DNA from 4 places in the Bradyrhizobium sp. CCBAU 51753 genome. Region 4 is predicted to be linked to each of the others. Evidence: riboswitches for the same ligand, from Rfam matches in the RefSeq annotation. Region 4 holds a riboswitch; each other region holds the start of a gene.

Region 1 (5,801 bases), 1.1 Mb from region 4:
GGCGAATGCCTTGCTGCCGGAGTCTTGACGACCAATGGGAGCAGGTATGCCGCCATCGATCCGTGTGGTCCGGAGTCGTTGCCGCTGCTACGAACGCCGAGGGCGCCCCAGCCTGTTGTGCTTGGCACTTTGCGGCCCACAACGACGCGAAGCCGCCCTTCAGCGGCGAGCGATTTGGAATCGACGTGCAAGGAACTTCACGAATCGAGCAGGCGGACGAGACGGTGGCATTCCGCGCCCGCGCAACGTTATCGGCCTGTCGTCTGCCTGCTCGTCACTGCAGTCAACATTAGAGGGCCTGCGCTTCCACGCAGTCGGGTCGACCGGCGAGAGCAAAGCCTCAGGTCTTGCTAGCTTCGGCTTGAACTACTCAAACTTTCGAGAGCATCTGTCTGACGGGGCGACCCATAAATGGTCTTGCGACCCAGTCGAACAGACCGATCGTAAAGACGGCAGCAGCAAAGACGTCGGGGACACTCCAAACAGCCATTTTCATTGCGAGGCTCTCTTTTCCGTTGTGGTGATTGAATATGCTTGCTTTGGCCAGTATCACCAAAAACGTCGGCGTGACGCCTACCAGGATTGGCTGGTCGCAAATCAACATGTTCGCTGAGCATGCTGCTGGATTTAGCGCATATCTTTTGCGCCTATCCGACACTGATCCATGGTTATTGGTGGAGAAGCAAGGATGCATCGAAGCGTGCTCTATGAACCGTTCGAAAGCCGGGCCGCATGAAAAGCGTCCTGCCCGGCGGCGTGATCTTCATCGTGCAGGCCGCATTCGTCTCTTCCACAGATCTGACACGCCGCCCGACGCCAAGGCGCCTCCGAGATGGTCATTCCGATATGCTATGACTGGAGAGTGGCTTCCACGTCGCGATCAAGCGTGGCTGTGGAGCGTCATTCGCGTAAGAGAGGTCGCAGCACCAATTTGAGAGGTTGACGGCCGAGTTCTCTTGCCGATAATCCAAGTCGTCGAGGTTCTCCGGTTTCCGTTTGATCCGGAGCCAAGAGGGAAGCCGGTGCCAATGCCGGCGCTGCCCCCGCAACTGTGAGCGGCGAGCCACTGTCCAACAGAGTCACTGAAGCCGGCGCGGCTTCGGGAAGGCCGGACAGCGGCAATGACCCGCGAGCCAGGAGACCTGCCCCGACAATATGTTCATCCACGGGCGGGGTGTCCCGGTGGTGCGCCAAGCAGCCGTCGCTCGGGCGACTTCTCCTGCCTGCGTCCGCCATGGCCTTTGCCCCCAACATGGGGTTAGCGCTATGTCTCTTCTCTCACTTCCGGTTGCCACGCTCGGAATGCCGCGCATCGGTCCAAGACGCGAGCTCAAACTCGCGCTCGAAAGCTATTGGGCCGGAAGAATCAGCGAACAGCAGTTGCTCGAGGACGCAGCCGGCCTACGTGCCGCCAACTGGGCGCGCCAGAAGTCCCTCGGCGTAACCGTCATTCCGTCGAACGACTTCTCGCTGTACGACCAGGTGCTCGACACCAGTGTCATGGTCGGCGCCATTCCGGAAGTCTACGCCTCGAAAGCCGAGCCCGTTTCCCTCAAGACGTATTTCGCCATGGCACGCGGTTCACAATACGACAGCCGGAGCGCGAGTTGCGGATACGGATCTCGCGGCGATGGCGCGCCCGCGCAGGAGATGACCAAGTGGTTCGACACCAACTACCACTACATGGTCCCGGAATTTCACCGCGGACAGACTTTCAGGCTGTCCTCTCGCAAGCCTATCGAGGAGTATGAGGAAGCCAAGTCCCTCGGCTTTCAGACTCGCCCTGTCCTGATCGGCCCGGTCACATTCCTAAAGCTGGGCAAGAGTGCTGATCCTGCGTTCCAGCCCCTGTCACTATTGGATGACCTGATACCGGTCTATATCGAGGTTCTGCAGGAATTGACCAAACGCGGGGCAAATTGGGTTCAGTTCGACGAGCCATGCCTGGTTCTCGATCTGGATGAGGGGGAAAAAAAATCCCTGCTACATGCCTATGACCGGCTCGTCAAGGAAGGGCCGGCCATCAAGATCATGGTCGCCAGCTATTTCGGCGACCTCGGCGACAATCTTCCCACCGCCTTGCGCCTACCTGTCGCCGGGCTCCACATCGATCTGGTTCGGGCGCCAGCGTTATTGGACCAGATCATTACCGCCGGGCGAAGTGACCAGGTCGTGTCACTCGGCGCGATAGACGGCCGCAATGTGTGGCGGACGAATTTGTCGGCACTGCGCCAGCGGCTCGATCCCGCTATCGCGAAGCTCGGCAAGGATTGCATACAAATCGCCCCATCCTGTTCGCTGCTTCACGTGCCGGTCGACGTTGAACTCGAGACGGAGCTCGCGTCAGACGTCAAGAGTTGGCTTGCATTCTCGGTTCAGAAGATTCGCGAGCTTGCGACCTTGGCGCGGGCTCTCGCAGGTGATCAGAAGGTTTCGGACGTTCTTGCGGAATCGGAGCGCGTCACCACAAACCGTGGGACCTCGCCAAAGATCCGAGATGCCAGTGTCGCCGTCCGGATGAGAGCGATCAACCAGACCACGCGTCGGCGCGCCAGTGCATTTGCCAGCCGTGCCGAGATCCAACGCAAGCGCTTCAAACTACCGGCGTTTCCTACCACCACGATCGGATCGTTTCCGCAGACTGCAGAGGTCCGTAATGCTCGCGCAGCACACGCGCGAGGCGCGATGAGCGACGGCCAATACGACAGGTTCCTCAAGGAAGAGACGGCGCGCGCCGTACGTTGGCAGGAGGACATTGGCCTGGACGTGCTCGTGCACGGTGAGTTCGAGCGCAATGACATGGTGCAGTACTTCGGCGAACAACTCGCCGGCTTCGCATTTACCAAAAACGGCTGGGTACAATCCTATGGCTCGCGCTGTGTCCGGCCGCCGATCTTGTTTGGCGATGTCTCACGGCCGAAGCCGATCACCGTGGGTTGGTGGCGGTACGCGCAATCACTAACCAAGAAGCCGATGAAGGCGATGTTGACCGGACCAGTGACGATCTTGAACTGGTCGTTTGTTCGCGATGATATTCCTCGAGGTGAGGTCTGTCGTCAAATTGCGCTCGCGATCCGGGACGAAGTCGGCGATCTCGAACATGCTGGTGCGGCCATGATCCAGATCGACGAGGCTGCACTGCGCGAAGGATTGCCACCGCGTCGGTCGGAGTGGACGGCTTATCTCGAGTGGGCCGGGGATTGCTTCCGCATCTGCTCATCGGGCGTCGCCGATCAAACCCAGATCCATACCCACATGTGCTACTCGGAATTCAACGACATCATCGATGCGATTGCTGCAATGGACGCGGATGTCATCTCAATCGAGACGTCGCGCTCGAAAATGGAGCTGCTCGACGCGTTCAGGAACTACAAATATCCGAATCAAATCGGGCCGGGTGTGTACGATATCCATTCTCCGCGCGTGCCCGGGACGGGCGAGATGAAAGAGCTCGTGGCGTTGGCTCGAAAGCGGCTGGAAGATTCGCAACTCTGGGTCAATCCGGACTGCGGCCTGAAGACGCGCAAATGGGAGGAGGTTCGCCCCGCGCTGGTCAACATGGTCTCCGCCGCCCGCGAACTACGCGCTGCATCCGCTCCAGCCGACCGTTGATCTGGGTCTGGTCTATCGTCGAGAAGACCGATCGGCGGTCAACGATTTGCGGGCTCGATAATCGTGAGAGGCCTTGGTGAGCGAAAAAAGCCCGGCCGCTTTTAGCGGCCGGGCGGAAGTGTGTCCGGGAGGAGCGACGCTGCTAGGCAACGTGCCGACTTCCACCGGCGAAAGGAGGACAGCCGATGGTTCGATTACGGCGAGGACATCCGCCGAAATCTGACCCCAGTTAAGACGCAAGCTCAGCGTAGCTCAATCATGCCCTGGTATGTGGCCCATATAGCCTGGGATTAGAAATCTACACCAAGGTTTGTCGCTGATGAGTACTTTCGCAACGCGTTGCAGGGCTAAGCCATGTGGGGCGGTAGTACCGGGCGATCATGGACGGGCGCCAAGCGCACGTTGGTACGCTCTTCTGCCGGAAACGATGGGCTCGATCAACGGGACCATACGAAACCGCGGACTGCAAGAATGTTATCGTCGTGACCAATGCAATGCGCGGTTTGCCATTGATCTGGCTTCAGGTCGTCATTGGTCTGGTCAAGTTTTGGTTCCAACCTCTGTTGGAAATCTTGTGCGGCTCAATGCAGAGGGGCCGGCGAGCGGGAACGCCAATCAGCGTGCTCTTCAGCGCGGCGACTGGTCGCGATCCAAAGCATAAGCCAGTTGGGTGATGTCGCGTTCGGATCTGAAGCGGCTCGGTTCGGCTTAGTCGGCTTAGACCGCCAGACTATGTGTAGTCCCGGTCCGAGTAAGGTGCGCGTCGAAGATCGATGCGACGCTCCGGGCCAGGAACTCTGCGCCACCGGCCACAGTAAGCCGGCCATCATCCATCACCACGACGCCATCGGCGATAAGGCCGTCGAGACGAGAACGATCGACGACGGCCAAGCTCGGATCCCGGCCATAGCGACGGGATGTCTCGGAAAGATCGACTGTCAAATCGCACATGATTCGTTCGATGATCTCGGCGTGGAAGCGATCGTCGTCGGTCAGTAGATGGCCCCTTGCGACGGCGAGCCGATCCTCGCTGATGCGAGCGAGGTAGTCCTTTATCGAGACGGCGTTCGCGACAAAACCCTGTTGCATACGGCCGATGGCGCTGGCGCCCAGACCAATCAGGGTGTCCGCGCTATCGTCAGTATAGCCCTGGAAATTGCGCCTCAACCTGCCTTCCTGCCTCGCCAGGGCGAGATTGTCGTCCGGCAGGGCGAAGTGATCGATTCCGACGCGCACATATCCCGCATCAACCAAAGCTTCCGCGATCGTTTCAAATTGGACGTGGCGCGTGACGCTGTCGGGCAGGGTGGACCCATCGATCTTACGTTGATGCTTCTTGAAGGAAGGAATGTGCGCGTAGCCAAAGGCCGAGAATCGGTCCGGATGAAGCTCGAGGCATTTGGCGACGGTATCCAGGCACGAAGCGACCGTCTGCCGGGGCAGGCCGTAGAGCAGGTCGAAATTGATACGGTCGACGCCGGCGCGGCGCAACCGATCGACCGAGGTCGCAGTCTGTCCGAAGCTCTGCCGGCGGTTGATGCCGCGCTGAACAACTGGATCGAAGCTCTGGACACCAAGGCTCGCCCGGTTGACCCCGCAATAGCCTAGCGCCTCGGCCATCGGCTCGCTCAACATGCGTGGATCGATCTCTACGGCAATCTCGGCATCGGGCAGGACGGCAAATGAATGGCGCAACGAACCGACCAGATCAGCGAACGTTTCAGGTGTCATGATCGTTGGGGTCCCGCCCCCGAAGTGGATATGAGAGATCGGTTGCCGTCGGCCAACGGTTTCTGCAACGAGGTAAATTTCGGTCCGCAGTCCGGCTGCATAGATCGAGATCGGCTCCTGGCGTTTCGTGACAGATGTGTGGCACGCACAATACCAGCACATGCGTCGACAAAACGGCACGTGCACGTAGATCGAGGCGGATTGCTGGGCGCCCAACGACTTGAGCCACGTTTGATAGTCGGATTCGCAAATCGAAGCTGAGAAATGGGGGGCCGTCGGATAGCTGGTGTAGCGCGGCAGGCGGTGCTGCCCGTAGGATTGTGCCAGGTCCGGTCGCATTTGGAATGCCTTTCTTCCTTCTCCAACCGATTACCTGACACGCGGCGGATGGGCTTTGCGCTAGCTCAAAATATCCGCGTTGTTGATGGCCATAGCGGCCCTCAAGCCGAAATTGGTAG
Region 2 (5,801 bases), 4.3 Mb from region 4:
TCCGCTTCGGCCGTCCCGATGCGACCGATGCCGAGGTCGAGCGCGCCGCCGATCTCGCGCACGCCACCGAATTCCTGCGCCGGCTGCCCGACGGCTTCGACGCCCAGCTCGGCGAGCGCGGCGTCACGCTGTCCGGCGGCCAGCGCCAGCGCATCGCGATCGCGCGCGCGATCCTGCGCGATGCCCCGCTGCTGCTGCTCGACGAGGCCACCTCGGCGCTCGATGCCGAGAGCGAGACGCTGGTGCAGACCGCGCTGGAAGAGCTGATGCGCCACCGCACCACGCTGGTGATCGCGCACCGCCTCGCCACCGTGCTGTCCTGCGACCGCATCCTGGTGCTGGACCAGGGCCGGATCGTCGAGCAGGGCACCCACGCCGAGCTGGTCGCCGCCGGCGGCCTCTACGCCCGGCTGGCCCGGCTGCAGTTCGAGGGGATTTGAGGGACGAGAGACGTCGTGCGCTCCGCCTATGCGATTCCTATGCGATCGCCGGCTGCCTCCCCTCGAAAACCTATTCCCGCGCAAGGATAGTCGCGCCGCGCCGGACTTCCCTCGATCGCCGAAGGAGCATCGGCGCGCGGGGTGTTCGACTGATGCAGGTGAAAGCGACCGAACCGGCGACGAGGCTACTCCGCGCCTGGCAGCTCGCCGTGCTGCGCTTTGCCGTGACGCTCGACGACGATGATCGGGTGCATGTTCTCGGCGTGGCCGGCGAGGTCGACCGGCTGGGCGGCGCGAGCGGCGACGCCTTCCACTTCTTCCGCAGGACGACCGCGGAATTGTGCGCGGCGATCTCCGCTGAGGGCACGGATCAGGACGCCGTCATCCAGCGGTTTCTGGCGCAGCTCGATAATCCGAGGCTCAGGCGTGCGTTCGAAGCGGCCATCACCAAGGACCGCACGCCGCCGAAAATCGTCACCAGCCGGTTGAAGCCCCGCAACGATCTCTGTAGAGGTCTGCCGTCGCGGCGTACGGGGACGTAAGCACGCGCCGCTCCACTCACGCCGCTCGCCGGATATTCCATTACAGCATGTCGCTACAACCCTGGCCGGGTTGCTGCGATCGGTGTGATGCGCTTCTCTGTGCCAGAGAACAGGTCGGTCGGCTTTGGAATGCAGGAGTGGTGAGATGGGTGGCTTGGTGATCAGCGGCGGCCGGGTGGTGGATCCGGCAAGCGGAATGGACGCTGTCGGCGATGTCGCCGTCGTGGACGGCAAGATCGCCGCCGTCGGCACCGGGCTCGGCGGCGCCGAGCGGCAGATCGACGCCACCGGGCTCGTGGTGGCTCCGGGGTTCATCGACCTTCACGCCCACGGCCAGACCATTCCGGCCGACCGCATGCAGGCGTTCGACGGCGTCACCACCACGCTCGATCTCGAGGCCGGCGTGCTGCCGGTGGCATCCTGGTACAAGCGCCAGGCCGAGAAGGGGCGGGTGCTGAACTACGGCGCCGCCGCCAACTGGGCGTTCGCACGGATCGGCGCCATGACCGGCTCGAACGCGGAAAGCTCGCTGGAGTCGTTCGGCGCCGCGATGCGCGATCGGCGCTGGATCGAGAATGTCGCGACCGACAGCGAAGTCGGCGGCATCCTCGAGCGCCTCGCCAATGGACTGAACGAGGGCGGCATCGGCATCGGCATTCTCAACGCCTATGCCCCGGGTGCCGGGGTGCAGGAGCTGACCGCGGTGTGCCAGCTCGCGGCCAATCATGCGGTGCCGACCTTCACCCATGTCGCCTACATGTCGCGCATCGACCCCGAGAGCGCCGCCGAAGCCTATATCCGGCTGATCGGCTATGCCGGCGCCACCGGCGCGCATATGCACATCTGCCATTTCAATTCGTCGAGCAAGACCGATATCGAGCGCTGTGTGGGGTTGATCGCCAAGGCGCAGGCGCAGGGCCTGCCGATCACGGTGGAGGCCTATCCGTATGGCACCGGCTCGACAGTGCTGGCGGCGACCTTCTTCAGCGATCCAAAATTCGAGGAGCGCAACGGCCTCGGCTACGAGTCGGTGCAGCGCGTCACCGACGGACACCGCTTCGGCAGCCGCGAGGAGCTGCTGGCGGCGCAGGCCGAAGACCCGTCCGCGTTGGTGCTGTGGCACGTGCTCGATATCGAGAACAACGCGCATCACCGCGACCTGCTCGACATGGCGGTGCTGTATCCCGGCGGCGCCATCGCCTCCGACGCGATGCCGTGGACGCTGTCGAACGGCAAGCCGTACAGCGGCGATGCCTGGCCGCTGCCTGACGATGCCACGTCGCATCCGCGCTCGGCGGGCTGCTTCACCCGCTTCATCCGCGAATGGGTGCGCGAGCGCAGAAAAGTCTCGCTGCTCGAGGGCATCCGCAAATGCGCGCTGATCCCGGCCGAAATTCTCTCGGCGAGCACGCCGGCGATGCGCGCGAAGGGCCGGCTGCAGGCCGGCGCCGATGCCGACGTCGTGGTGTTCGACTACGAGACCTTGAGCGACCGCGCCACCTTTTCGGCGATGAACCGTCCGGCGGAGGGCGTGCGCCATCTCGTGGTCAGCGGCCAGCCGTTGATCAACGATGGCGTGCTCGATGTCGCGGCGCGGCCGGGCCGCCCGGTGCGCCGGCCCATCACTGGGGGCTGACGTGCAAGCCCAAGTCCTGCCGGTCCCGATCCTGCTGGTCGCGGGCTTTCTCGGGGCGGGCAAGACCACGGTCGTCAACCATCTCCTGGCGCACGCCGAGGGCCGGCGCATCGCTGCCGTGGTCAACGATTTCGGCGCCATCAACATCGATGCCGAGCTGATCGCAGGTAGCAGCGATGGCGTGGTCAGCCTGAGCAATGGCTGCATCTGCTGCACGCTGGAAGGCGATCTGATCCGCACGCTGGCCACGCTGCTGCGGCGCGACCCGCGCCCGGAGTTCATCGTGATCGAGACCAGCGGCATCGCCGATCCTTCCGACATCGTGCGCAATTTGATGGATCCGGTGATCTGGAAGGAGGCGCCGCTGGAGACGGTGCTGTGCGTGGTCGATGCCACGCAGCCTCCGGCCGCATTGAACGACGCGCTGCTGCGCTCGCAGCTCCGCGCGGCCGATGTGGTGGCGTTGAGCAAGGTGGACCTCGCGGACCCTGGCGCGCGCGCGGCGACGCGTGAGGCGATCCGCGCACAGCGTCCGGCGGCCGTGGTGGTCGACGCCGATCACGGCGAGGTACCCGCCGCGCTGCTGTTCCCGATCGACCCGGACCGCATGCCGGAGCCGCGCGACGTGACACCGCGCCGCCCGGCGGCGGATCGGTTCGAGACGCTGAGCTGGACGTCGGACCGGCGCATCGTGCTGCCGCGGCTGCAGCAGGCGATCGGCCGGTTGGCGCCAAAGCTCGCGCGGGCAAAGGGCCTGTTCGAGACGGTCGAGCAGCCCGGGCGGCTGACGGTGTTTCAACTCGCCGGCGGACGCGCGACCTTGGCGGCCGGCGGCGCGCCCACGCCCGGCGTGCCGCGAACACGCATCGTCTTCATCGCCGAGATGGGCGCGCTGTCGCGCGCCGAGATCGATGCGGTGATGCAAGGATGTGTTGAAGCGGGATGACATGAAGCATAAGTTTTCCGTCACCCCCGCGCAAAGGCTTCGCCTTTGTCGCTGGAGGAGCGCGCTCTTGCGCGCGTCTCGAAGGGTCGACGGCCACCGGCCGGGCCGTGCATCCTTCGAGACGCGGCCAAGTGGCCGCTCCTCAGGATGACGGGGCAACAGTCTCAGCGCTGCGTGAGTTATCCGTCACCCCCGCGCAAAGGCGAAGCCTTTGCGCGGGGATGACGGGGCAAACAGTCTGTGCGTCAGACACCGCTAGCGCTGTGTCGCTTCCGCCGCACCATCTCGCAAACGATGCGTGTGACATTCACGTCGAATTGACACCCCCGGAGCCGGCACCTATCGTTCCGCCCGACGGTTCTCCTTCGGGGGATCAAAAGGGAATGCGGTGCGGGTGACATCCCAATGCCGCGGCTGTCCCCGCAACTGTAGGCGGCGAGCCTCTCGTCAATTTGCCACTGGTCCGTCAGGCCCGGGAAGGCGGCGACAGGCGACGACCCGCGAGCCAGGAGACCTGCCGTCAGTCGTGGTCACACGCGAGCACATCGGGCGGGGCGTCCTGGTGGGGATCGGCGTATTACCTTGGGTGTCCCTTGGGGTGATGCGGTGTCCGCGTTCGCGGTGACGTGCCACGTTACCCGCGAGTCCGTTCATGTCGTCCCCCGCCTCCGTCGCGCTCAGGTCGCGCCTCGGCTTCATTTGCTCCCTGTCATCACTGTTGTTGCCGGCCGAAGCGCTCGCGCAGACCGCCCGATCAACCACCGTGCTCGATCCGGTCGAGGTGTCGCCGCCCGCCGCCGCCAAGCCGAAGCGCGCCGAGCGCAACGGCGCCACCACCGCTGCGCGGCCCCGGCCACGACCTGCGGCGCCCGCCGCGGCCGCCACTGGCTTGTCGCAACCTGTCGCTTCGTCCGGATCGGGCGCGCCATCTCCGACCCTCAACGCCAACACGCCGGGCGGCACCGGCAGCCGTCTCAACCTGACGCCGCTGCAGACGCCGGGCAGCGTCGAGATCATCCGATCGCAAACCATCGAGGAGCGCGGCCAGCATAATGTGACCGACGCCGTCACCCAGAATGCGGCCGGCTTCACCGCAACGCCGGCGCCCGGCAATGGCGGGCTGTCGTTCAGCACCCGCGGCTTCGCCGGCAGCAATTCGGTGATGACGCTGTATGACGGCACCCGCTTCTATATCGGCTCCGGCACCCTGACGTTCCCCTACGACACCTGGTCGACCGAGCGCATCGAGGTGCTGCGCGGCCCGGCCTCGGTGCTGTACGGCGAGGGCGCGATCGGCGGCGTCATCAACGTGATCCCGAAGAAGCCGCTCAATACGCCGTACAACGAAGCCGCGGTGTCGCTCGACAGCAACATGACGAAGCGGCTCTCGGTCGACAGCACCGGCCCGATCAATCCCAATGTGTCCTACCGCATCAACGCCACCGGCAACATGTCGGACGGTTTTGTCGATCGCGACAAGAGCTCGAACGGGGTGGTCTCCGCCGCGGTGCGGGTGCAGGCCTCGGAGAATCTCGCCTTCACGCTGTCGGAGGACTATGGCGACCGCAGCCCGTCGCGCTATTTCGGCACGCCGCTGGTCGGCGGCACCATCCTCGATACGCTCCGCTTCAAGAACTACAACGCGCTGGACAGCACCATCCGCTACCGGGACAGCTGGACCCGGTTCAAGACCGAGTGGGATGTCGCCGACGGCATCAGGATCAACAACACGCTGTATTATCTCAACAGCCAGCGGCACTGGCGCGACATCGAGAACTACACCTTCAATCCGAAGACCCAGCTGATCGATCGCACCAGCTATATCGAGATCCTCCACGACCAGAAACAGTCCGGCAACCGGATGGACGCAACGTTCAGTGGTCGCGTCTTCGGCCTTGCCAACCAGTTCGTTGCCGGATTCGACGTCAATCACATCGAGTTCTTCCACACCAACAACTCGCCGTTTGGCGGCGCGTCGTCGGTGAACCCATACGTGTTCGATCCCGGATCGTTCTTCGCAACGACGACGGCGACCACGCCGGGCTTCAATTCGATGGTCAATCAATACGCGCTGTTTGCCGAAGACCGGCTGAAGCTGACCGATCAATTGTCGCTGGTGACCGGCGTCAGGTACGACCGCCCCGATGTCGACCGTACCGACTACAAGACGCCGGCGAACAGTTTTGAAACCACGTTGTCGGGCACCAGCTGGCGCGCCGGCGTGGTCTATGAGCCGA
Region 3 (5,801 bases), 3.0 Mb from region 4:
GACAGCGCCGCGCCGGGCGCGCCCTGTGCGGCCAGCCGGCCCTCCGATAGCACCAGCACGTGATCGGCGAAGCGCGCGGCAAGTCCGAGATCATGGGTCACAACGACGACCAGTACGCCGGTATCGGCGACGTTGCGCAGTTTTTGCATCACATCGATCTGGTGGCGCGGATCGAGCGAGGCGGTCGGCTCATCGGCCAAAATCACCGGCGCCTCGACCGCGAGCACGCGGGCCAGCGCGACGCGGCTGCGCTCGCCGCCGGAGAGCTCGGTGACGCGGCGATCGGCGAATTCCGTGACGTCGACCGCCTGCATCGCCCGCAGCACGGCCTCGATATCCTTCGGCGACAGCCGCGCCGGATCGGTCGCGCCGTGCGGATAGCGGCCGAGCGCGACGATGTCGCGCGCCGGCAGCGGCCAGTGCACCATGTGGCCCTGCGGCAGATAGGCGAAGCGTTTTGCCCGCTCGCGCAGCGACAGCGTCGACAATGCATTGCCGCCGATCCTGATCTCGCCGCCGGATGGAATCAGCCCGGCCAGCGCCCGCAGCAGCGTGGTCTTGCCGGCGCCGTTCGGGCCGACCAGCGCGACGAGATGGCCTGCGGCGAGCGACAGCGAGATATCGTGCAGCACCTTGCGGCTGCCGAGCGAGGTATCGAGATTGGTTGCGGCAAGCAGCGTCATGCCACGCCTCCGCCGAGCGCGCGGCGTTCGCGCATGATCAGATAGAGGAAGAACGGCACGCCGATGATCGAGGTCAAGACGCCGACCTTGATGTCCGAGGTCGACGGGATGATGCGCACCGCGATGTCGGCAGCGAGCAGCAGCGCCGATCCAGTGAGCGCGCTCGGCACCAGCAGCCGCGCCGGATCGTGACCGATCAGCGGACGCATCAGATGCGGCGCCACCAGGCCGATGAAGCCGATCGTGCCTGTCACCGCGACCGCGCCGCCGACACCGAGCGCGACGCCGGTGATCACCAAGAGCCGCAGCCGGCCGACATCGACGCCAAGGCTCTGCGCCGCCTCCTCACCCAGCGTCAGCGCGCGGAAGGCGCTGGCCTGGCTGAGCAGGATGGCGGCACCGGCGACGATGAAAGGCAGCGCCAGCGCGACATGGACGAAGCTGCGGTCCTCCAGCGAGCCGAGCAGCCAGAACGCGATCTCGAGCACCACGAACGGATTGCTGGAGAGGTTCATCACCAGCGCGGTGGCGGCGCCCGCGAAGCTCGAGATCGCGAGCCCGGCGAGGATCAGGATCAACAGCCCGGCATTGCGGCCGGCGATCGCAAGCAGCGCGAACACCGAGCCGAACGCGGCGATGATCGCCACCACCGGCAGCGCATAGGAACGCACGTCGGCAAGCCCGAGCGCGATCACCAGCACCGCGCCGAATGCCGCCGATTGCGGCGCGCCGAACAGCGACGGCGAGGCCAGCGGGTTGCGCAGCAGCCCCTGGAGCGCCGCGCCCGACAATCCCAAAATGCCGCCGATCGCAACCGCCAGGATAGTGCGCGGCAGACGGATCTCGCGCACGATCACCTGCGCGACGTCGCTGCCGCCGCCGAACAGCGCCTCGGTCACGCTGAGCGGCGACAGCCGCACCGGCCCGGTGCCGAGCGAGAGCAGCGTCAACAGCACCACGAGCGCGGCCAACGCCGCGGCCGCGCCCCACCGGCGCCGCGCCGCGACCTCGGCCGCAAAAGCAAAATCCTGCACGCTCATCGTATCCATGCTCTTACAGCGATCGCCGTGGCAGACAAGCGACACACGGCAAAAACCGTGGCCGCCGGACGCCGGCCCCGTTTCCGCCGGGATTGACTCTGGCGCCCTGCCGAACCCTAGATGACCGGGACGGTTCCTTAGTGGGATAAAAAGGGAATGCGGTACGAGGAAACTTCCTCCAGGCCGCGGCTGCCCCCGCAACTGTAGGCGGTGAATCCTTCGTCACAGGCCACTGGGAATCTCGGTCCTGGGAAGGCGACGAAGGGTAACGACCCGCGAGCCAGGAGACCTGCCGTCAACCGTGGTCACACGCGACGATGTCGGTCGGGGAGTACAGGCATTGGCTTCACCTGAGGCTTCCAGCACGATGGTGAGACTGGGTCGCGGTGACGTGCCACTGCCGTCATTCCGAGGCCTCGCCTATGTTCTCCTTCCCTTCCATCCGGCCGCGTCGCGCGCTTCTGCTCGCGATGACAATGCTTGCGCCGGCGCTCTTCACCGCCGCGGCGCGGGCGCAGCAGGTCGCTGTCGCCGGAGAGCTCCCTCCGATCGAGGTCACCAAGCCGGGCGAGCAGAACGTCACCCGCGCCAAGCCGACCACCGATGAAACGCCTGCCCCGCGCCGCCGCGCACCAGGCAGTTCACAGTCCAGTAATACGGGCACCGGACCCGGATCGAACACGGCGTCGTCAGGCACGGCATCGGGGACCGGCAGTGGCGGCGGCGGCCGGCAGTTCGCCGGCATCGTCGGCGCCTCCTCCACCGTGATCACCGCCGACGACATCGCGCATTCGCCGACGCAATCACTGCCGGAGATTCTGGCGCAGGTGCCGGGCGTGCAGCTGCAATCGCTCTATGGCGGCCCGAACGGCGCCAAGACCGCGGTCGACCTGCGCGGCTTCGGCGCGTTCGCCTCCGACAACACGCTGTTCCTGCTCAACGGACGCCGCCTCAACGACATCGACAAGGCCGGCTTCGACCTCACCACCATCCCGATCGATTCGATCGAGCGCATCGAGATCACCCGCGGCAACAGCGGCGCCGTGCTCTATGGCGACAACGCGGTCGGCGGCGTCGTCAACATCATCACCAAGACCGGCGTCGGTGGCCCGCCGGCGACGATCCGCACCGAAGGCGGTGTCGGCTCGTTCAACACCCGGATGGCCGCGGTGTCCGCCGCGCTGAATGCGGGGCCGTGGTCGACCTCGTTCTATGGCAACGGCATCAAGTCCGACGGCTATCGCGTCAACAATGCGCTCGACCAGCGCAACGCGGTCGGCAACGTCAACTACACCACGCCTGATTTCACCGCGTTCCTGACCGTCACCGGCAGCGACCAGAAGCTCGGCCTGCCCGGCGGCCGGCTGGTCGATCCGTCGATCGGGCTCAATGAGCTCGCCACCGATCGGCGCGGCGCCGCCACGCCGTTCGACCACGCCAACCAGCAGACCGCGAGCGTCACCACCGGCTTCACCAAGACCCTGATCAACGGCGTCGACCTGATCGTCGACGGCGGCTGGCGGCAGCGCGACACCCAGAGCGCGTTCTTCGGCACGGTGCCGACCATCAGCTTCGCCTCGACCTACAACGACGCGGCGCTCGACACCTCGTCGCTGACGCCACGGCTCAGCGTCAAGACCATCATGCTGGGCATGCCGTCGACGATCCTGACCGGTATCGATTATTACGACACGACGTTCCGCCAGGCGCGCGGCGCCTTCCAGGGCGTCGACCCCACCCACATCTACAATCTCGAGCAGCAGTCCGTGGCCGGCTATTGGCAGCACACCATCGGCGTGCTGCCGACGACTGATTTTTCGTATGGCGCACGGGTGCAGAACACCCACCTTTCGGCGCGCGACCGCTATGACCCGAATGCGCCGTTCGCGTTCGATGCGCAGGCGACGCCGCTCGACAGCGACGAGACGCAATACGCGCTGCATCTCGGCATCGAGCACCGCATCACCGATACGTTCTCGGTGTTCGGCCGCGCCGCGCGCGCATTCCGCACGCCTGATGTCGACGAGCGCGTCGCGTCGGGCCCGGCGTTCGATCCGCTGACCTTCATGGCGCTGGCGCAGAATTTCAGGCTCAAGACCCAGACCTCGGAGGACGGCGAAGTCGGCTTCCGCGTCAAGACCAACCAGTTTCAGGTACAGACCAGCGCTTACGTGATGGATCTGCAGAACGAGATCCATTTCCTCCCGACGGTGTTCTTCAACGTCAATCTCGATCCGACCCGCCGCTACGGCTCGGAGACCAGTGCATCGCTCAAGGTCAGCGATACCGTGACCTTGCGCGGCGGCATGGCCTATACCCGCGCCGTGTTCCGCGAGGGCGCCTTCGCCGGCAACGACGTGCCGCTGGTGTCGCGCACGACCGGCAATCTCGGCGTGACCTGGAATATCCTGCAGAACTACCTGGTGTTCGACGCCACGCTGCGCGCCTGGAGCTCGCGCGTCATGGACAACGACCAGGCCAACACCCAGAGCCGCATCCCCGGCAACGCCACCGCCGACATCAAGCTCAGCGGGCAATACGACCGCTTCTTCTGGTCGGTCAGCGCGAACAATCTGTTCAACGCGCTGTACTACGACTACGCGATCGCGAGCTCGTTCACGGCCGGCCGCTTCTCGGCCTATCCGTTGCCCGGCCGGACCTACATGGTACGGGCAGGTGCGACCTTTTGAGCCCCGCGGCGCGGCTGGATGTGACCCCGCCGTGTCGCTCTTTCCATTACAAGCGCCCGGGAACTGGGGTAGAATTGCACCATCGATCTGACCCTCGCAGGGGGAATCATGGGCAAACCCGGAAAGAGTACGGGCGGTGCCAAGCCCGACGACGCAGCGAAGACGCCGCCGCCACCGCCGCCGGAGGATGACGAGTGTTACGAGGACGGCGACATCGCGACGCCGAAGCTCGACCATTACGGCAATGATGACGAGCCGTTGTAGCCCGCCTTCGCTCTTCACGAGCCGCTTTGCTCACCCGACGACGCCTGGAGTAGACTTTCGGTAATCGACCGAACTCGCGCAGGAAGACACATGGGCAAAGCCGGAAAGAAGAGTACGGGCAGCCCCAAGCCCGACGACAAAGCGAAAACGCCGCCGCCACCGCCGCCGCAGGACGACGAGTATTACGAGGACGGCGACATCGCGACGCCGAAGCTCGACCGCTACGGCAATGATGACGAGCCGTTGTAGGCCCTGATGTTTCCAAGCGTTCCCTGCGAAGGCAGGAATCCATGACCACGGGGTCCAGTCACCGGACGGCGCGCTTCGCGCCGACCGGTTGGCTTGCCCGGGACGTCGCCGCCGCAGGGGCGCTTCTGCCAAAATGCCGAAAAACAACCCCATGCAAAGTAGCCGGCGGCGGCGCTCGGCCAGGCCACTTGACACGTCGGGCAACTCACCGGTAACCTTCCAATATTCCGAAATCACGCAAAGGCCCTCGGGACGACGCGTTGAGAGACCTACGCTGCCCTCCGTCACCCTGAGAGGGTGTGAAGCTTTGTCCTCACCTACACCTGTCATCGCCCGGCCTGTGCGCAATTGCGCACATGGACCGGGCGATCCAGTACGCCGCGGCCTCTCGGTTCATTCACCACGGCCTCTGGAATACTGGATCACCCGCCTGCGCGGGTGATGACACCGAGCAAGTTGGGCAAACCATCCCGTCACCCCCGCGCAACGGCTTCGCCGTTGTCGCTGGAGGTGGCCGCTTCTTCAGCGGCCCTCGAAGGGTCGACGGCCACCAGCCGGGCCGATTCATCCTTCGAGGCTCGCAAGGGCTCGCACCTCCAGCGACAAAGGCGAAGCCTTTGCGCGGGGATGACGGATCGAAGAGACGAGGGGAAGAGTCAGCAAAACCCCTCGCTCTCGATCGCTGCGATGCTGGCGCGATCGAGCAGATGGGCGCCAAAGCCGCCGCGGGCGAGCGACGCGGCGAGCTGCGGCGAGATCAGCATCAGCGCGGCGGTTATCGCCAGCGGCACGGCGCTGGGCCAATCGAGCCGCATCGGCGTCAACTCTTCGGTGCTGCCCCGATACGGGCCTTCGCCCGCGGCAATGCGGCCGCA
Region 4 (5,801 bases):
GGCTGCTTCATCGATATCGCCGTGTTCACCGATCATGACGAGCTTTGATTGCCGCACCCGCGCACCCCACGGCATATCGAACTGGTGCCGCACCCGTTCGCCGACCGACTGCACCAGGAGCCGCATCGGCTTGCCCGCGACCGCGATATAACCCTTGGCGCGCAGCACGTTCTGCTCGCGCGCCAGCCCCTTGATCGACGCCACCAGCGCCTCGACGTCGGCGATTTCGGGCAGGTCGATCACCACCGAATTGAAGTCATTGTGCTCGTGCTCGTCCTCGCCGTCGTGATGCGACGGGCGCGATGCGAGGTCATCCTCCGCCGCCGCCGCGAGGCCCAGGATCACGCGGGCATCGATCGCGCCCTCGACCACCGGCAGCATCGGCACCTCGCGCGGCATTTCCGCGGTGATCGCCTCCTTGGCGGCCCTGATCCCTTCGGCCCCGGCGAGATCCGCCTTGGTCAGCAGCACGATATCGGCGCAGGCGATCTGGTCCTCGAACACTTCCGACAGCGGCGTCTCGTGATCGAGATTGGCGTCGGCCGCGCGCTGCGCATCGACCGCAGCCGGATCGGGCGCAAAGCGGCCGGCGGCAACGGCCTCGGCATCGGCCAGCGCGATCACGCCGTCGACCGTGATGCGCGAACGAATCTCGGGCCAGTCGAATGCTTTGAGCAGCGGCTTTGGCAGCGCGAGGCCCGATGTTTCGATCACGATGTGATCCGGCTTCACCGGGCGCGCCAAAAGCTGCTCCATCGCCGGGATGAAATCGTCGGCGACGGTGCAGCAGATGCAGCCATTGGCGAGCTCGACGATGTTCTCGGCCGGACAATCGGCATCGGCGCAGGATTTCAGAATCTCGCCGTCGACGCCTTCGCTGCCGAATTCGTTGACCAGCACCGCCAGCTTCTTGCCGTTGGCGTTCCTGATCAGATGCTGGATCAGCGTGGTCTTGCCCGATCCGAGAAAGCCGGTGACGACGGTGACCGGAATTTTGGTGAGCGCGTTCATTCTGCGGCCTCGGGTAGGACGACGGGCGGGATGCGGGCGAGCGATTGCTTGCGAAAGATTTCCGGGCGGCTGCGCCACGGCACGATGCCGTCGGGCGCCGCCGCATAGGCGGCGCTGCCTGCGATCACATCCTGTGCATTTTCCGCGGACAGCCGACCATAGACATAGGACCAACGGCCGGGCGCGCTGAGCGCGACCGAGCAGCCCTGGCTGCAGGCCGACAGGCATTCGACGGGAACCAGATTGACGCCGTCGGGCACGCCGGCGTCGAGCAGCGCGGCATGCAGCCGCGCACCGGGCGGGATTTCACCTTCGGCCAGCGTCTGCCCGGCGCGGCAGGTGATGCAGACATGCAGTGTAACGCTCATCGCCCATCCCAGATTGGCAGCGGGGGCGATGAGGCAACCGAACCGACGATGAACAAGGTTCGTTCCCCGTCGCGGAACACCCCGTCCGCCGGTTCTCACATCACTGCGCTGGCAGGTCTCCCGGCTTGCGGAGCAGGATTTTGTCCTTTGATCCCCGCCTTCCCGATTCCGTCAGGGAATCAGTGGCTTTGGGAATCTCTCCGGTCACGGTCGCGGGGGCGGCTGCGCTTCGGGCTTTCGCCCTATCGCATTCCCTCTTCGCCTGTCGTAGGACAGGAACCAACGCGGGCCCACCATTCGTCCACGGCTCCAACTTGTCAAGCCAAAGGAACGTCATGACTTCCGATGCAAACACCACTGAGGACGAAGCCGCGGACGCCGGCTCGTCGCAGGAGGCGCGGCATGCCGCCAGGATGGCGAAGAAGAAGGTCGCCCGTGACAAGATCATGGCGACCAAGAGCGGCGAAAAAGGCCTGATCATCGTTCATACCGGCGCCGGCAAAGGAAAATCGTCCTCGGCGTTCGGCATGATCGTGCGCTGCGTGGCGCACGGTTTCCCCTGCGCCGTGGTGCAGTTCATCAAGGGCGCCTGGGATACCGGCGAGCGCCGCCTGCTCACCGGACATTTCGGCGATCTCTGCCAATTCCACGCCATGGGCGAAGGTTTTACCTGGGAGACGCAGGATCGCGCCCGCGACATCTCGGCGGCGCAGGCCGGTTGGGAAAAGGCCAAGGAGCTGATCGCGGATCCGAGCTTGCGCATGGTGGTGCTCGACGAGATCAACATCGCGCTGCGCTACGATTATCTCGCGATCGCCGACGTCGTCGAATTTTTGACCACGTCAAAACCGCCGATGACCCATGTCGTGCTCACCGGGCGTAACGCCAAGGACGAGTTGATCGAGATCGCCGACCTCGTCACCGAGATGACGCTGGTCAAGCATCCGTTCCGCTCCGGCATCAAGGCCCAGCCGGGCGTCGAGTTCTGACTGAGATCGCCATGGCGCGCGCATTGATGATCCAGGGTGCCGGCTCGGACGTGGGCAAGTCGCTCATCGTCGCGGGCCTGGCGCGCGCCGCCAAACGCCGCGGCTTGCGCGTGCTGCCGTTCAAGCCGCAGAACATGTCGAACAACGCGGCCGTCACCGTCGACGGCGGCGAGATCGGCCGCGCCCAGGCGCTGCAGGCGCTCGCCGCCGGCGTCGCGCCGCACACCGACATGAACCCGGTGCTGCTGAAGCCGGAGAGCGATGTCGGCGCCCAGATCATCGTGCAGGGCAAGCGCGTCGCTACCGCCCGCGCGCGCGAATATGCCGCCATCAAGCCGACATTGATGGGCGCGGTGCTGGAGAGTTTTGCACGGCTGAAGGCGCGCGCCGATCTGGTGCTGGTCGAGGGCGCCGGCAGCCCGGCCGAGGTCAATCTGCGCAAGGCAGACATCGCCAATATGGGCTTTGCCCGCAAGGCCGACGTGCCGGTGGTGCTGGTCGGCGACATCGACCGCGGCGGCGTGATCGCGCAGCTGGTCGGCATCAAGACGGTGATCGACCCTGAAGACGCCGCGATGATCCAGGGCTTTGTCATCAACAAATTCCGCGGCGATCCCACGCTGTTCGACGACGGCTACCGGCTGATCGAGGCCCGCACCGCGTGGCGCGGCTTTGGCGTGCTGCCCTGGTTCAGCCGCGCCGGCGAGCTGCCGGCCGAGGATGCGCTCGGCCTTGGCGACGCCCGCAAGGTGGGCCAGTGCAAGATCGCCTTTCTCGCGCTGTCGCGGATCGCCAATTTCGACGATCTCGATCCGCTGAAGCTTGAGTCCGGCGTCGATCTCGTCATGGTGCGTCCTGGCGAGGCCATCCCGGGCGACGCAAAGCTCGTCATCCTGCCCGGCTCGAAATCGACGCGAGGCGACCTCGCCTTCCTGCGCGCGCAGGGCTGGGACATTGATCTGTGGGCGCATCATCGCCGCGGCGGCCATGTGCTCGGCCTATGCGGCGGCTACCAGATGCTCGGGCAAACCGTCGCCGATCCCGAAGGAATCGAGGGCCCCGCCGGCGAAACTCCCGGCCTCGGGCTGCTCGACGTCGCGACCACCATGACCGAGCAGAAGACGCTGACGCGCGTCAGCGCCGTCCACGCCGCGACGGATCAGGCGATCAGCGCCTACGAGATCCACATCGGACGCACCGACGGGCCGGACCGCGCGCGGCCATTTGCGGTTGTTGATGGCGAGCCGGAAGGCGCCATCTCCACCGATGGACGCGTTCACGGCAGCTATCTGCACGGCCTGTTCGCATCGGACGATTTTCGCAAGTCGTTCCTCGCAAAACTCGATATTGCCGCGACGGACCAGCCTTACGGCGCCAGAGTCGAGAGCGCGCTCGACGCGCTCGCCGATCACATCGAGGCGCATCTCGATGTCGACGGGATATTCGCGCTGGCCCGCTGACCGTCAGCGCGCCAGCACCTCCGCAAGGCGCGCCCATTCGCTCTCATTGCCGGGCAGACCGAGCCGCAACCATCCCGGCTTCTGCGCGAACACGCGCGACCAGATCATTCCGCGCGCAAGCTTCTCCTGCGCCGCCAGCGCATCGCCGGTCTCGTAAAGCCGGAACAGCGGCGTGCCGCCGACCAGCGTCCAGCCTTGCGATCGCACCGCCGCGTCGAGCCTGACGCTGTCGCTCGCCAGCCGCTTGGCCGTCGCGTTTGCCCAGTCGCGATCGAGTAGCGCGCGCCGACCGATCGCGATTGCGGCGCCCGACACCGGCCAGGGTCCCGCCATCGCGGCAAGGCCTGCGATATCCCGCTCGCTGCCGATCGCAAAGCCGAGCCGCAAGCCGGCCAGCCCGTAAAACTTGCCGAAGGAACGCAGGACCAGGAGGTTCGGCCGCCCCGCTTCCGGTGCGAGCGACAGGCTCGGAGCAGCGTCTGCAAAGCTCTCATCGATGACGAGCCGCCCAATGCGCGGCAACAGCGCAAGCAAATCGCGCCGATCATGACAGCGCCCATCCGGATTGTTCGGATTGACGACAACGGCGAGATCGGCACCCGCCAGCGCGCCGGGATCGAACACCTCGGCGACGTCCCAACTTGCGGCCCGCAGCACCGCGGCATATTCATTGTAGGTCGGCCCGAGAATGCGCGCCCGTCCCCGGGGAGTCAAATGCGGCAGCAACTGAATGGCCGCCTGCGCGCCCGCCAGCGCCACGATCGGCGCGCCGGTCGCGTAAGCCTGCCGCGCCGCCTGATGGAGGGATTCGATGTCGGCTCGCGACGGCAGCGCGCTCCATTGCTGCGGCTCCACGTCGACGTCGGGATAAGGCACCCGGTTGATCCCCGTCGACAGGTCGATCCAGTCCTCTGCGCGGCCGCCGAAGCGCTGCCGGGCGACATCGAGATTTCCGCCGTGCTCTTGCATGCCCCGCCCTCTTACAGCAACGCAAGCACGACGAATACCCCGGCCAATAACAGCATGGCGCGGCGATAGAGTTTCAGTCCTGCGCTGATATCGGCGGCATCCGGATCGCGCGCGCCCTCGTTCAGCCACGGCTCATCCGCGGTGCTGCCGTGATAGATGCGGGGGCCGCTGAGCCGCACGCCGAGCGCGCCGGCCATCGCAGCTTCCGGCCAGCCGGCATTCGGCGAACGATGGCGTTTCGCGTTCCGCAGCATGCATACCCATGCCTGCGAAGACCACGGCGCGAGCAGCACGAACAGCACGCCGGTCAGCCGCGCCGGGATCAGGTTGGCGACATCATCGATGCGCGCCGCGGCCCAGCCGAACGCCTCGTGCCGCGCGGTGCGATGGCCGATCATGGAGTCCAGCGTGTTGATCGCCTTGTAGCCGACGATGCCGGGCAGCCCGAACAGCGCGCCCCAAAACACCGGGGCCACGATGCCGTCGGACGCATTCTCGGCGAGGCTCTCGATCGTCGCGCGCGCAATGCCGGCCTCGTCGAGCGTGGCCGGATCGCGCCCCACGATCTGCGACACCGCAGCGCGCGCCCCCGCGATATCGCCCGATGCGAGCGGATGTGCCACCGCAGCGACATGATCATGCAGCGAGCGCAAGGCAACCAGCGGCCATGCCAAAATTCCCACCACGATCACGCGTACCCATCCCGAGCCGAGCACGGTCTGAACGGCCCAGCCAAGCGCGACCGCCAAGGCGATCACGAGAAGTGCTCCCGCAACACCCGCCGCGCGACGCAGCGCCGGTGGATCGGAGCTCCGGTTCCAGCCGCCATCGACCGCATCGATCAGACGGCCGAGCCAGGTCACGGGATGGCCGACGCGCGCGAACAGCCAGTTTGGCCAGCCGATCAAGGCATCCAGCGCCATCGCCACTGCCATCGCTCCCGCAAAAACCACACACCTTCTCCCGCCTCGGCCTCCCCTGATGCGCAAGACGTTGGCCGAGCG

Evidence for each region. Region 4 has a riboswitch for cobalamin ahead of XH93_RS16265 (DUF1636 domain-containing protein). Riboswitches for the same ligand answer to the same signal wherever they lie in the genome.
Region 1: another riboswitch for cobalamin. It lies ahead of metE (5-methyltetrahydropteroyltriglutamate--homocysteine S-methyltransferase); the one in region 4 lies ahead of XH93_RS16265 (DUF1636 domain-containing protein).
Region 2: another riboswitch for cobalamin. It lies ahead of XH93_RS39120 (TonB-dependent siderophore receptor); the one in region 4 lies ahead of XH93_RS16265 (DUF1636 domain-containing protein).
Region 3: another riboswitch for cobalamin. It lies ahead of XH93_RS03225 (TonB-dependent receptor); the one in region 4 lies ahead of XH93_RS16265 (DUF1636 domain-containing protein).

Annotation. Positions count from the first base shown of each region.
Region 1 is NZ_CP030037.1:2,631,302-2,637,102, forward strand. It holds gene XH93_RS11745 (hypothetical protein) at 371-604, opposite strand; cobalamin riboswitch at 962-1,165, shown strand; gene metE (5-methyltetrahydropteroyltriglutamate--homocysteine S-methyltransferase) at 1,267-3,612, shown strand; gene hemN (oxygen-independent coproporphyrinogen III oxidase) at 4,330-5,682, opposite strand.
Region 2 is NZ_CP030037.1:8,507,039-8,512,839, reverse strand. It holds gene XH93_RS39140 (ABC transporter ATP-binding protein/permease) at 1-440, shown strand, start outside; gene XH93_RS39135 (hypothetical protein) at 593-982, shown strand; gene XH93_RS39130 (amidohydrolase family protein) at 1,128-2,618, shown strand; gene XH93_RS39125 (GTP-binding protein) at 2,635-3,564, shown strand; cobalamin riboswitch at 3,903-4,101, shown strand; gene XH93_RS39120 (TonB-dependent siderophore receptor) at 4,217-5,801, shown strand, end outside.
Region 3 is NZ_CP030037.1:709,407-715,207, reverse strand. It holds gene XH93_RS03235 (ABC transporter ATP-binding protein) at 1-683, opposite strand, end outside; gene XH93_RS03230 (iron ABC transporter permease) at 680-1,723, opposite strand; cobalamin riboswitch at 1,837-2,035, shown strand; gene XH93_RS03225 (TonB-dependent receptor) at 2,200-4,413, shown strand; gene XH93_RS03220 (hypothetical protein) at 4,522-4,677, shown strand; gene XH93_RS03215 (hypothetical protein) at 4,768-4,926, shown strand; gene XH93_RS03210 (hypothetical protein) at 5,583-5,801, opposite strand, start outside.
Region 4 is NZ_CP030037.1:3,682,611-3,688,411, reverse strand. It holds gene cobW (cobalamin biosynthesis protein CobW) at 1-1,011, opposite strand, end outside; gene XH93_RS16265 (DUF1636 domain-containing protein) at 1,008-1,379, opposite strand; cobalamin riboswitch at 1,472-1,678, opposite strand; gene cobO (cob(I)yrinic acid a,c-diamide adenosyltransferase) at 1,715-2,368, shown strand; gene XH93_RS16255 (cobyric acid synthase) at 2,380-3,828, shown strand; gene cobD (threonine-phosphate decarboxylase CobD) at 3,832-4,797, opposite strand; gene cbiB (adenosylcobinamide-phosphate synthase CbiB) at 4,809-5,750, opposite strand.